DNA from 4 places in the Desulfofundulus thermocisternus DSM 10259 genome. Region 1 is predicted to be linked to each of the others. Evidence: riboswitches for the same ligand, from Rfam matches in the RefSeq annotation. Region 1 holds a riboswitch; each other region holds the start of a gene.

What was found. A riboswitch is a leader RNA that binds a small molecule or an ion and turns the genes downstream of it on or off. The one in region 1 is predicted to bind cyclic di-GMP.
Region 2: it holds a riboswitch for cyclic di-GMP, as region 1 does, so the genes downstream of both, BR83_RS0109185 (methyl-accepting chemotaxis protein) here and BR83_RS0101500 (hypothetical protein) in region 1, are expected to answer to the same signal.
Region 3: it holds a riboswitch for cyclic di-GMP, as region 1 does, so the genes downstream of both, flgB (flagellar basal body rod protein FlgB) here and BR83_RS0101500 (hypothetical protein) in region 1, are expected to answer to the same signal.
Region 4: it holds a riboswitch for cyclic di-GMP, as region 1 does, so the genes downstream of both, BR83_RS16190 (HD-GYP domain-containing protein) here and BR83_RS0101500 (hypothetical protein) in region 1, are expected to answer to the same signal.

Annotation. Positions count from the first base shown of each region.
Region 1 is NZ_JMLG01000001.1:276,241-279,629, forward strand. Features, by position in the region: gene BR83_RS0101490 (lactate utilization protein) at 1-384, opposite strand, end outside; gene BR83_RS0101495 (DUF1284 domain-containing protein) at 481-876, opposite strand; gene BR83_RS0101500 (hypothetical protein) at 1,057-1,380, opposite strand; cyclic di-GMP riboswitch class I at 1,507-1,605, opposite strand; gene BR83_RS0101505 (NAD(P)H-dependent flavin oxidoreductase) at 1,780-2,748, opposite strand; gene BR83_RS14700 (enoyl-CoA hydratase/isomerase family protein) at 2,754-3,389, opposite strand, start outside.
Region 2 is NZ_JMLG01000010.1:43,647-47,035, reverse strand. Features, by position in the region: gene BR83_RS0109195 (methyl-accepting chemotaxis protein) at 1-549, opposite strand, end outside; gene BR83_RS0109185 (methyl-accepting chemotaxis protein) at 788-1,741, opposite strand; cyclic di-GMP riboswitch class I at 1,941-2,047, opposite strand; tRNA gene BR83_RS0109180 (tRNA-Val) at 2,209-2,283, opposite strand; gene BR83_RS0109175 (2-phosphosulfolactate phosphatase) at 2,389-3,177, opposite strand; gene BR83_RS0109170 (ABC1 kinase family protein) at 3,355-3,389, shown strand, end outside.
Region 3 is NZ_JMLG01000015.1:37,798-41,186, reverse strand. Features, by position in the region: gene pseC (UDP-4-amino-4,6-dideoxy-N-acetyl-beta-L-altrosamine transaminase) at 1-758, shown strand, start outside; cyclic di-GMP riboswitch class I at 1,021-1,109, shown strand; gene flgB (flagellar basal body rod protein FlgB) at 1,334-1,735, shown strand; gene flgC (flagellar basal body rod protein FlgC) at 1,742-2,188, shown strand; gene fliE (flagellar hook-basal body complex protein FliE) at 2,244-2,543, shown strand; gene fliF (flagellar basal-body MS-ring/collar protein FliF) at 2,559-3,389, shown strand, end outside.
Region 4 is NZ_KK365995.1:29,588-32,976, forward strand. Features, by position in the region: gene BR83_RS16530 (hypothetical protein) at 1-306, shown strand, start outside; gene BR83_RS17255 (hypothetical protein) at 520-669, shown strand; gene BR83_RS17040 (ParB N-terminal domain-containing protein) at 662-832, shown strand; cyclic di-GMP riboswitch class I at 1,067-1,171, shown strand; gene BR83_RS16190 (HD-GYP domain-containing protein) at 1,501-2,115, shown strand; gene BR83_RS0114240 (hypothetical protein) at 2,115-2,363, shown strand; gene BR83_RS0114245 (ATP-binding protein) at 2,696-3,389, shown strand, end outside.

The DNA of each region.
Region 1 (3,389 bases):
CATTGCTCCCACCCTGTTACCCGTCATGTCAATATTCACCAGCCAGCCGGACAGGGTAAGGGCGTTGGTACCCGAAAGAAACAGGTCGCTGGTTAACTGGCGGCGCATAATTTGCAGGCTTTCCTCGGCACTAAGGCCGGGCTTCCCGTGAATGAGCAATTCTTTCCCCATCCCTGCCAGCTTGTCCAAAACCCCCAGCTCGGTTATGGTCATGGAACCACCCAGGCCGATGGTCCGGGCGTCCCGGGCTTCCTGTAAAATATAGCTGGCCGCCTCCTCCCTGGTGGGGCAGAAAACAGCCGTAAAACCGTTCTTATTTAAAGCCTGTACCGCCTTCTGACACCTTCGTTCGTAATTCCAGTTAACCATCTCTGTTACTTTCATAGCCACAACCCCTTTCCGATAATTAAAAAGTCTATAAATAAAATATATCATTAACTTTAGGCCCGGAGTTGACCAATAACCCCGTACCTTTTGAGCTCAAACCAATCCCCAGTTCTTCTTTTTTTCAATGCAAACTTCTTCCCACCCGCAACCCTTACAGAAGGAGGCCAGCCACTCCCGGGAGACAGCCATTACCCTGGCTTTTATATCCTGCCAGCGTACCTTCGACCCGGTTTCAACACCGAGGTACCCCATTGCCTGAGCGTCCATCTGCCTTATTTCCGCATCTGCTCCGGGCCAGGAAACGCACTCTTTATCCCGGAGCGTCGGGCAGGAACGACAAATATCGTCCGGGCCACTTACCACCAGTATTTCTTCGCCCCCTTCAGCCCTCATTAAAACCCCTTCCAGATTTTCCACAAATCTCTTATCATATCCTTCTCCACGATAAAATTGGAGGCAAATCAGGTGGTGTCCCCTTAAGGAAATCACGGCAAACGCTTCCCTTCTAACTGGCTTTTTTATCCACTAAAGCTTGATGGTATTACCTTAAAAACCCTTTAAGGGATTTCCGGAAAGAAGCCGTTCCCTACGATGTGTTTTCTCCGGACCCTGGCAAATATCCTGCATCACCGGGTAATTAAACGGCCAGTGCTAACTGTAAACCTCCGGCTATTTTCTCTCCGCAACCCTGTATTTCCTGTTCCACTCCGACACGCATAATACACTGCAAAATTTCCGGTTTTCTTTTTCGGTGAAAAAATCCGCGCCACAGTAGAGGCATTTACATTGTCTTAAAGGCTTTTTCTTTTCCGGTGGCACAAAACTTCCATACAGGTATTCCCGGAAGGAATGAATGAAAGCGCCCACGTCCACCGGCCCGTATTCATTGGCCCGGACGAGACAGCGCAGAAATAGACCGGCCAGCTGCCGCTCACGCTCGCTCAAATTAAACCCCACCGCAGGCCACCCCACCTTTAAAACCAAACGCTTCACCTGTCCTCTCTGCGAACAGTTTTTGTAAACTGTTTTTGCCCTGCGACAGTGTCCCCCACCCTTTCATGCTTTAAAGTAAAAAAGCCGCAGGGAGACAGGCACATGCTTTCCTGCGGCACTTTTCTCCCTTGCAACCCAGCCGTCATAGTCCCCGGGAGATACCACGGAAACCTTAGACCTGTGGCTTTGCGTCCCCGGCTTTCACCAGGTTTGCCCGCTGGGAGTGGCTAAATTTCTACTTATGTTGTGCTTATTTTTATTAAATCAACAAAACTTTTCCCTGTCAAGAAAATTTAGTCGAATTATACAGCTTTTGTATCCCGGGTCTTCTAATAACAAGAGATATAAATAAAAGAGAGCATGTTAAACAATTTAACAAATTTGATTAGATTATGAACATTACTTCAGCATCCCCTGGAGCCGGGCCAGTATTTCTTCGGCCCCGCTGACCAGTTCTTCAATTACTTCTTTAACCGGTTTGATTTCATAAACCAGCCCCACACACTGGCCCATGGCAAATGTCCCTCCCTCGAGATCACCCTCAAACAATGCGCGGCGGCCCACCTGACCGCTGATTATGGTGAGCAATTCCTCCAGGGTTGCTCCACGGGCCTCCATCTCCAGAACCTTTTCCGCAGCAGAATTCTTTATTACCCGGGCAGCATTCCGGATGGAACGCTGGATGATGACCGTATCCGTTTCCCGGGCTTTCACCATCCACTCTTTTAAATTGGTATGGGCCAGGGATTCTGTGGTGGCCACAAACCTGGTACCCATAACCACCCCCTCGGCACCCAGCGCCAGGGCAGCCACAAAACCGCGGGCGTCGGCTATACCGCCGCCGGCAACAACCGGTATGGATACGCTATCAACCGTCCTGGGCGTTAAAACCATGGTGGTTACGTCATCCATGCCGGGATGACCGCCGCATTCAAATCCCACGATGGTAACCGCATCTGCCCCCACCCGCTCGGCCTTTTGAGCATAGCGGACAGCCGGCACCTTGTGGATCAACTTAATTCCCGCCTGTTTCAAGTAGGGAACATATTCCTCCGGACTGCGCCCGGAGGTTTCCACCACGGGCACCTTTTCCTCAATCACAGCCTCAAAATAAGCGGCCGTCTTATCCCGGGGCCCAACTTCGGGCAGCATGGAAATATTAACTCCAAACGGCTTGTCGGTTAAAGCCCTTACCTTGCGGATTTCTTCCACCAGGGCTTCCTTGGTAGGGTGCGTGGCTGCTGTAATAATTCCCAGCCCGCCGGCATTGGAAACGGCAGCTGCAAATTCGGCCCTGGAAAGCCACTGCATACCCCCCTGAATAATCGGATACTTGATTCCCAGCAGCTCTGTAATTCTGGTCCGCATTATCTCTACCTCCCACCAAAGGTCAATCTGACGGCTTCCATAAAATCCACCGCATCATGTTGCACCGCAGTGCAAAAGTCGGTATCCAGGTGACGGTACAGCATTTCCCTGGTCATGCGTATGGCATGTTCCTTTTTAGAAGCCAGATCCCTGGCCAGCTCCATGGCCGCCGGCATCAGCTGATCATCAGGGACCACCCGGGACACCAGGCCCATTTCCAGCGCTTCCCGGGCAGTAATGGTGCGGGCGGTCAGGCAGAGGTCCATGGCCCTGCCCAGGCCCACGATCCTGGGCAGCATGTAGGGGCTGGCAAACTCCGGAACAACTCCCAGCTGGGTAAAACGGAAACATATGGTGGCGCTTTCAGCAGCCATCCTTATGTCGCACATCAGGGTAATGGTTGCCCCCAGGCCTACTGCCGCACCATTGATGGCGGCAATGATTGGTTTTTTGAATTCACGCATCAGAGTAATTTCCTGGCCGGCTCCTCCCCGGGAGAGGGAAGCCTCAAAACTGGCAACCCCCTCGCTAAAAGACTTTAAGTCCGTCCCTGAACTGAAGGCGGGGGGAGCACCGGTGAGGATAACCACGCGGATGGAATCGTCTTCGTTAACAGCTCGCATAACCTTCAGATACTCATC
Region 2 (3,389 bases), on a different contig from region 1:
AAAGACCACAGCATTATCCAGCCTGCTGACCAGCGTGCTGGAAACGGCGGTCTTTCCTTCCAGGGCCGCTTTGAAATAATCCCGGTCGGCAACCCTGGCCTTACTGCCATCGCTGAAGAAAGCATTTCCTTCCCTGTCGGCAATGCCCAGTTGTTTGAAGCCCAGGCTTTCCGCCCTTTTCCACTCCTCGCGCAGGGCCTGCAGTTTTTCCTCCAGAGTGGCCTCCCGGCCACCCCACCTGCCGCGGATGACGTTCCTGCTGGCTATGCTTTCAACCGCATATATTCGCGCCTGGATACGGTTGTCCAGTGTTTCGGCAGCCTGCCTGGCCGTCTTAAGCAGGGCCTCCTGGCTCTGTTCCTGCAGGGCCTGTTCGGCGTAATGCTCGCTCACCAGCCCCAGCACCAGGCAACCCATGAGCACTATAAAGCCGAAGAAAACAGCCATTCTGATCCGCAGGCTTCCCGCAAGCTGTCCCGTAAGTCTTCCCTTCATCCCTGTCTGCAGCCGCCCCTGCACCGTGACGGCAAGCAGGAACAGCGCCGCCAATCCTCCTTCCTTACAATTTTGCTTCTTCAGGCAGTAACCGGAACCGGCAGATCCCGTTTAAGGGTATAGAAACAACCGTTCCCCGGTCTTAAACTTCTATATTTTTATTTCGGCATAATTCAGGGTTACTTGAGCCCGCTGCCAGAGCTTATAGCCTTTTTTTAAACCATAAAAATAGCCGGCAGTTGTGACGGCCGGCTTTAAATAAAACGCTAAAATAATTTTAGTTGCTGGTGCCCTAAACCACCAGCTCATCGGCCAGCTTCTTTAGCCGCGCGGATACCGCCGTCAGCTCATTCACCGAAGCGTTGATTTCCTGCGACGAAGCGGCCTGCTCCTGCACCGCGGCAGACAACTGGGTAATTGAATCCGTCAGCTCCAGAACGGACTGCTGCACCTCCTGCAGGGTCTCCAGGATTTCCCTGGCCGAGCGCTGGGTATCCTGGGATAACTTGCGTATTTCCCCGGCCACCACGTTGAAACCCCGCCCGGCATCGCCCACCCGGGCCGCTTCGATGGCCGCGTTCAACCCCAGCAGGTGGGTTTGCTCGGCAATTTCCTCGATGAGGTTGACAATGCCGTCGGTTTTCTTGATTTCATCCCTGATCTTCTGCGCGCTGCTGTTCAGGTTTTCCGTTGTTGCCGCCACTTCTTCCGAGGTGGCGGAAAGGTTGGAGGTAGCCATGGCTATCTGGTTGATCTGGCTGTCCATTTCCTGCGACATTGCAATCAGATTTTCCTGGCGGGTGATGGGGGTGGTCATGCCAATGGTGCCGATTACTTTACCTGTACCGGGATCGGTAATGGGGTAGGAAACGCCGATGTAAGGTATGCCGTAGACCTCCTTCCCCGTCCGCCTGGCCTGCCTGCGGCCGGTGCGCAGGGTCAGGGCGGTTACGCTGCCTTCATTGATGGTGTCACCCGCCTTTAAAGAAAGGCCCACCTGACCGGGGTCGCAGTAAATATACCGCTCCAGGTCCGATACATAAATTCCCATCTCTTCCCCCAGCATCCCCTTGATAAAGGGGGCCAGCTTCAGGGCGCATTTTAAAAGGTCGGGCTCCGCCTGCTCCGCCCGGCGTTCACCCCCGTTATCGCCGGCAGCTGCAGCGGGTTCCACCGGCTCGACCGCTGGAGGTGGAGATATTTCTTCCGGTTGAGCTTTCTTGTTTTTAAATGAAAGCAGGTTCACTAAAGAACACTCCCCTTTCTTTTATCCGCAATCACATCTGACGCTGATGAGATATATCACCAACCTGAAGGAAAACAAGAACATGGGGCAGAACAGGAAGAAACAAACTGGAGGTAGAAAATAAAGCCCCCCTTCCAGGAACGCAAACAAAGAAAAAACTACAGGGAGAAAAGCATCCTGCCCCGTAGTTACTTTTCTCCCCTGCAACCCAGCCGTCATAGCTCCCCGCTAAAAAGCGTCCTGCGGGAAACCTTAGACCTGTGGCTTTGCGTCCCCGGCTTTCGCGCGGGTTTGCCCTCCGAGGTTAAACTTTATTCGCTATTTTTCTACTTATTTCATAATTAATTCTATTGAACCAGCACAATTTTCCTGTGTCAAGTAAATAATGTCATTTTATGTCGAACAGCAATAGTTTGCAGCTTCCACACCAAAACAAAAAGCCCCGTTTTCCGGGGCTCCCGTTTTTCTGGTGGGCGCGGTAGGGATTGAACCTACGACCTCTTGAATGTGAGTCAAGCGCTCTCCCACTGAGCTACGCGCCCATTTGAAGTTTTACCGTTGCAGGTGTTATTTTAACACATTTGCCGGCCGGGTGCAAGGGGGGCCGGCCTGTTTTTTTATTCCCGGACAGGCGGGGCGCACAGGTATCAGCTCCTTACAATTACGGGGCAGCCGGGAATTATTTCCTTCCCCTCCCCAACCACCGGCACCACCTCACAGGTGTTCAGGGAAGCGCACCAGTCCAGGTCGGCCGCCAGGCCCATGCTGAAAAGCTTGCGCCCGTGCAGGGAATGGTCAAAAGCTCGCCGGGGGTTGTCTTTATAGGCCAGGGCCAGGTGTAGGGCAGCCACGGCAAAGTCGGACAGATCCAGCCCGGACGCTCCGGGAGTAGAGCAGTACAACCAGCCCGGATCCGCCATTTTCACCATCTCCAGCACCACCATTCCAGCCCCCAGGGCATCTTCCAGGGAAAACTCGCCCTGCGTGCCGGCGCAGGCCAGGGTTACGTCCCTGCCCAGCCGGCAGACCTCCCGGGCCACCGCCCGGGCATTGAGCAGGCTTCCCACCAGCACCGTACCGGCTCTTCCTGCCGCAAGATTCAGGGCGCGGGTGCCGTTGCTGGTGGTGAGAACCAGCATCCTGCCGCCAACCACTTCCGGCCGGAACTCCAGCGGGGAGTTGCCGTGAGGAAAGCCGGGAATTTTTTCGCCGCCCCGTTCACCGGCCAGCAGTACCGGTATATTCTCCCCGGCCAGCCTGGCTGCAACCTCCTGTGCTTCCGCCGGGTCGACAACGGTCACCACACCCCGGCAACCATGGGCCAGGGCGGTAACTATGGTGCTGGTAGCTCTCAAAACATCAAAAACCACCGCCGTACCCCCGGCCAGAACGGCCTGTTCCAGGCTTTCAGCTGTTGGATAAAGGGTCACACGCATATTTAAACCTCCACGCGTTAATATTATACTGTTTCCTATCCCGGGCGGCAAGAAAATATTCTCCAGCGGTTTCCAAACTAATGAAAGCCCGTACGCTCAAAAGAAGGGTTTTCAAAATCATCCGTGGAAAAAATAAGTAAATAAGGGTGGCTCCCGGCGGCAGGGAGGTGCAGTGAATTGCAGCTATACCTGCGTAAAAGATATAAACACTT
Region 3 (3,389 bases), on a different contig from region 1:
CCATTCACGCCCTGGCTGAAAAGCACAACCTCGTGGTTATTGAAGATGCCTGCCACGCCCTGGGGGCGGAATATAAAGGGCAGCCCGTGGGCTGCCTGAGCGACATGACCGTTTTCAGCTTTCACCCGGTGAAGCACATCACCACCGGGGAAGGGGGGATGGTGACCACCGGTTCCGACGAGCTGTACCACTGGCTGCTGCTCTTCCGCAACCACGGCATCACCCGGGACCGGGAATTCATGGTGGAGGACCACGGTCCCTGGTACTACGAAATGCTGGATGTGGGCTTCAACTACCGCCTCACCGATATCCAGGCCGCCCTGGGTTTGAGCCAGCTGCGCAAGCTGGACCGCTTTGTGGAGCGCAGGCGCGAAATTGCCCGCACCTATAACGAAGCCTTTGCCGAACTGCCCGGGGTGGAAATCCCCTACCAGGCGCCTTACGGCCGCTCCTCCTGGCACCTTTACGTGCTGGCATTAAAGCTGGAGCTTCTGAAATACGACCGGCGCCAGGTGTTTGAAGCCCTGCGGGCGGAAAATATCGGGGTGAACGTCCACTACCTGCCCGCCTACCGCCACCCTTACTACCGCTGGCTGGGGGACCCGGACAGCTGCAGCCTTTCCGGGTTTTACTGCCTGCGGGCGGAAGAATTTTACGAGCGGGCCATCACCCTGCCCCTTTTCCCGGCCATGAGCGACAATGATGTGCAGGACGTCATCACGGCCGTGCGCCGGGTTATGGCCTGGGCGCGCAAATAAAACCATAATCGACATTCTTCGACTAAATGTAGCAGTTGCTCCATGCTTTGTGCCAAAAAGCGCAAAGAGGAGCAATTTTTTTATGTATTTTTAACGTATTTTTTCTCTTTACAGGAGGAGTTTGGGAAAACGTGTCAAATAAATTACCACTTAGTTACCAAAAACTTGCCACATAATTACATTGCTTTGATATCACCTACAAGGGAACGATTTTTAACCCAATGACAAGTTAATAATCCCTTTTTCACACTTTTTATCGCACATTGTCCAGGGGCAAACTTCACCGAAAGGGAAGGGCGCAAAGCTGCGGGCCTACAGCGGGCTTCCCGCCACGGCAGCCGGGCTGCGACAATGCAGTACTGCTTCCCGGCCCCGGTGCCGGTTTTTTGGTGCTTTAAGAAAAATAAATAACCCCTCTTCCAGTTAGAAAAATTTACCTGAAACTGGAAGCAAAATCATCACCCTTACACTCTTCTACAGAGCTAATACAGAAATGGCGCTTTTGATTATGGGGGTGGGAGCGGCCAAAAGACAGAAATTTTTAAAGCGCTTACGGAAAAGCGAGGTGGCGGTTTATGGATCTTTTCGGCAGCCCCATTATAGTGGCGCTGCAGAAGCAGCTGGACGCATCGGCGCTGGCGCAGAGGGTGATTGCCCACAATGTGGCCAATGTGAACACGCCGGGATTTAAAAAATCCTCCGTCAGCTTTACGGAGGAGCTGCGGCGGGCGCTGGGGGAGGACGCCCTGCCGCTGGTCACCAGCGACCCCCGGCATTTCGGGGCCCCGGTACCGCTGGCCCGGGTGGAACCCACGGTGGTGAAGGAGGAGGGCACCACCATGGGTTACAACGGCAATAACGTGGACATTGACCAGGAGATGGTGAACCTGGCCGCCAACACCCTGACGTACCAGGCTGCCGCCCGGGCGCTGGGCGACCGCCTGTCCCTTTTGACTTACGTCATCCGGGGGAGGTAACAGACGGTGCCTCTATTAGATGTATTCGGCATTAGTGCTTCCGGCTTAACAGCTTCCAGGCTGTGGCTGGATATTACGGCCAACAATATTGCCAACCTGCAGACGGCGGGGCGGCCCAACGATCCCCTGAACCCGCCCTACCGGCGGAAAGTCCCCGTCTTTGCCGAAAAGCTGCGCCGGGCTCTGGACTCCCCGCCCGGCCAGCCATCCCTCGATGCCGCCGGAGTAAGCGTGGCGGCGGTGGTGGAAGATCCCTCCCCGCCCCGGCTGGCATACGAGCCCTCCCACCCCCTGGCCGACCCCCGGACGGGGTACGTAGCCTATCCCAACATCAACATAGCCAACGAAATGGTCAGCATGATTGCCGCCACCCGGGCCTACGAGGCCAACGTCACGGTTTTGAACGCAGCCAAGGACATGGCCCTGCGGGCCCTGGAAATAGGCAGGAGCTGATCTTCAAGCACAGGCTTATCCATTCATGCTGCTGACGAAAGGAGAACTCCTCAGAATGCAGGTTTTACCCGTTTCCTTTCTTTCCCCTGAGCCTGCGGCGGCCCGGTCCTCTAAACAGGATGCTGCCGCTGGTGCCGGCGACTTCGGCCGTGCCCTTTTGCGGGCCCTGGAAGAGGTGAACAACGCCCAGGTGCGGGCCGACCGGGTGGGCTTGGACTTCCTCACCGGACGGGTGCAGGACCTGCACCAGGTGACCATCGCCATGGAGGAAGCCCGGATCATGATGACCCTGGCCGTGGAGGTCCGCAATAAAATTGTAGAAGCCTACCAGGAAATATCGCGCATGCAGGTTTAAGGAGCTGTGCAGTTGATGGACCCCAGACAGATCCTGGCCCCCGTCAAGGAGCGGTGGCAGGCGCTGCCCCGGCCCCGGCAGGTCCTCCTGGTGGCTGCCGCGGCCGGGCTGTTAGCCACGGTGATTTACCTGGCTGTGCTTATCACCCGGCCGGTATATGCCCCCCTCTTCACCGACCTGGAGCCCGCTCAGGCGGGTAAAATCGCCGAAGAACTGAAAAATATGAAGGTTCCCTACCGGCTGGAGGATCAGGGTAAAACCATTGCCGTGCCGGAAGATCAGGTTCCCAGCGTGAGAATAGAGCTGGCCAGCAAGGGGGTGCTGGCCGATACGGGGGCCGGGTGGGAGCTTTTCGACCAGCAAAAGTTTGGCGTTACCGATTTTGAACAGCAGGTCAACTACCAGCGGGCGCTGCAGGAGGAACTGCGCCGCACCATCACCAGCCTGGAGGAGGTGGAGCAGGCCCGGGTGCACCTGGTGCTGCCCCGGGAAAGCCTCTTCCTGGACGAGCAGGTGGAGCCTTCCGCCTCCATAGCTTTGAAGCTCAAAAGCGAGCTCAAGCCCGAGCAGGTGAAGGGCATCATGGATCTGGTGGTGGGCAGCGTGCAGGGGTTGAAGCCGGAAAACGTACACATCATCGACATGGAAGGCAACGTCCTGAGCGACGATCTGGCCCTGTCCGACGAGCGGGCCAAGCTGACCCGCCTGTCCCTGGACCAGTACCAGGTGCGCCGGCAGTACGAAAAGGAACTGGAAACCCGCATCCAGCAGATGCTGACCAGAATCCTGGGGCCGAACAAGGCGGTGGCCATGGTTACCGCTGATCTGGACTTCGACCAGCGCCAG
Region 4 (3,389 bases), on a different contig from region 1:
AAAATTGTTTTAACCGACTGCGGGGACGAAATAGAAGTCAAGACCTACGAGGAATCCCCCATCCGCAGGATCCGGCGCATTACCGGGTATCTCGCCGAGACGAGCCACCTGGTGCTGGATTCCTTCAACCCCCAGGGGGTATGGTGGACGTGGTCTTTCGGGAGGAGGTGGTCATTGAGGGAAGTACTGCCGTGGCCGTTCACCTTCGAGACCGGCTCGCGCGTGGAAACGTGGTTCCTTCGCCCGGCCCTGTGGCTCGGGACGGTGCTTTTAATAGCGCGGTGCCTCGGAGTAGTGCCGCGTTAAATGTATAAGAGTAATAATCTTGGAAGATGGTAAAAGTAAAAATAACACTATTGTGCTTATATAAAACTTACGCTGGCCCGCCCGCGACGGTCAGTTGGGCATAAAGCCCCGGCCCGGATGGGCGGCGGGCTGGCTTTTTTCAGAAGCCTCCCCTCTTCCCATTTTTTGCCCGGTTCAGTGCCGGGCTTTTTCTTTTTCCGGGGGCGAAGCGTGATGGACTTTTTCATCAGAGAAGAGGTTGACATGGCCGAGAAGTACGGCCTGTCGATCGTCCGGGTGAGTTACGATGCGGTGAATAAACAGGTAGCGGAAATGCTGGCGTACCTAGAAGCTGGTTTTCATGGAGGTGTTCGGCTTGGATAAAGTTCGAAGAGTTAGAATTGCCGACATCAAAATTATCGACCGCGTCCGGAAAGACATGGGCAACCTTGAGGAACTGGCGGGGGATATAGCGGAAAACGGGCTTATCAACTATCCCGTAGTAACGCCTGACAACGTGCTCATAGCAGGGGAGATGAATAATTAGCTTGTTTTAGCCCCCACCTTGAATGCAAGGGGGGGGTATTTTACGCTTACGCTCTTTACTATACCATTCAGGATACCTGTAACTGTCATCTGTTTGTGAAAAATACTGCATTGGTGGATATCTGCTTTTTGACATGGACTCGACATAAAGTTGCATTATTTGCTTGACACAGGAAAATTATGCTGATTCAATAGAATTAGTTCTAAAATAAGTAGATAAACAGCAAATAAATTCACTCCCGGAGGGCAAACCCGTGCGAAAGCCGGGGACGCAAAGCCGCAGGTCTAAGGTTCCCCGCAAAACACCTGGGTGGGGAGCTATGACGGCTGGGTTGCAGGGGAGAAAAGTAGCTACAGGGCAGATGCTTTTCTCCCTGTAGCTTTTTACTTTGGACCCTGGAAGATGAACCTGAATTTATCATTAACAAATTGACGTATTACAAAGGGCTTATGGAATGGGGGCTTTGTTATGGTTGGACAAACTATAACATTACGTACATACGTTCGGGGGGGGGGGTAATCTCTGCCTTATATGCCATGTAATGGTGATATTAACAGATAACGCTATTATCCCCTCACTGCGCTCCCCTCCTTTATTTATCTCCAGTTAGTTCCTTCCTGTTTTGCCGCTGCATTCTCCTGCCCATGTTCCCATTTTGAGGTGATATCGTGGATTCATTAACGCATCTTGTCCGGGCTCTTTTCCGGATGCTGGAAGCCCGGCTGGAAGGGGTTTCGCGCCATTCGGAACGGGTAGCTTCCCTGGCTGTGATGCTGGCAAGAGAGCTTGGGATGAACGAAAATGATCAGAAAATGATATATGTGGCCGGTTTACTCCATGACCTGGGCAAGATGGCAGTTCCCGGCAGAATTCTCTTCAAGCCGGACAAGCTCACCGGGGAGGAATGGGAAGAAATAAAAAAACACCCGGTCTACAGTTTTCAGATTCTCTCTTACATACCTCAATTGAAGGATATCAACCTCCTGATGCTTTACCACCATGAGCGTTACGACGGCCGGGGTTATCCGTACGGTCTGAAAGGGGAAGACATCCCCCTGGGGGCGCGTATCCTAACGGTTGCCGACAGCTACGACGCCATGACCTCGCACCGGGTGTACAGGCCGGCCATGTCTACCCGTGAGGCACTGGAGGAAATCTACCGCTGTGCGGGCACGCAGTTTGACCCGCGGGTGGTGGAAGCGTTTTTCAACCTTGATGTTTCCGGCAGCAAGTTGGAGGTGCCGTTCCGGAAGCGGGACCGGGAGGTGCTGACGACTACCTGATGAGCGGCAGGAGAAAAAGTATCGTTCGTTTTCTGTCAAAACATTATTTCCTGCTCGGCACCTGCTGCGCGGTATTTTATGCGCTGCCGGTAATTTATGAACTCCTGCTGTGCAGGCAGGGGGTTTTCAGCAACGCCGTATGGTACGCCTACGTCATTCCGGCCATCCTGCTGGGTTATGCTTTCGGTTTCAGGGGAGGCATATTCAACGCCCTGTTTGGTACTGTTCTGGCACTAACAGTGGAATAGATTGGTACAGCGGCCGCTGTCAGTTCTGGTTCTTCACCCCGATCCGCAGGGAGAATGTCCGTTTTGTGGGCTGAGAGGCAGAAGGATGGTGAAAAATGCGACGGTGTCTTGAATGCGCTCAGAAAGAACCGGACCGTGCTTGTGTGGATTGCCAGTATTTTATTCAGCCAAGCCCCCTTCGCCGGGTGCCTTCGTCCCCTGTCAGGGTCTTGCTGGAAGATGGGTATGGGAAACAGTATCCAGCCCGCATTCTGGTATTAAGTACCACGGAGTTTGGTCTGGAAACAGAAGCCCCCGTTCCAGGACGGTATGTAATCAGGTTGCAGGAAAACTTGTGGGTAGAGGTGGCCGGGGTATCTTTTAAAGGGAAAAACAACGTCCATTTATTTGATATCCTGTGTGTCCACCGGAAGCAGGAGACTGCCCGCCGTCTCAGCAGGGAGGAGTACCAGTTATTGGCCGGCAGCACCGGCGAATTAATATATGAGGTTACCAGGCACCTGCCGGAGCACCTTCAGGATCTGGTCAGGGAAAAACTGCTGGCTGAGGTGGAAAAATCTGAACTAATAAATGCCCTCAAGGTCGGAGTGGTGATGAAATATGAAAGTGGTCGCTTCCGTTTCCTTTCGGGTCAGGCTGACCTGGGCCTGCCCATGGAAGAAACGGAAAAGCTGATGCGCCAGGCTATCCGCCAGGCTGAACACCGGCGCGAGGTGATCATTAGCGCTGACGGGAAAAAGGTATTTGACCTTCATTGCGTGCCGTTCGACTACAGGAGCGGAGGGCTGCTGGCTTTAGACATCACCGGGGTGATTGAAAAGGAAAGAAAGATGCACCGGCAGGAGATGCAGGTTTACCGGGAGGCCATAGCAGCGGTAACGGGGGGGCGTCTGTACCTGGTAGGTAGTGGAGAAATAGAAAAAGTGGTCTCAGAAGGGATGGAACTGGCCAGGGGTGAGGTCCGGCAGTCCCGCGATATTCCGGAAGCCCGCCGGGCAATGCGGGAAGCCTTGCCTGTTCTCGACA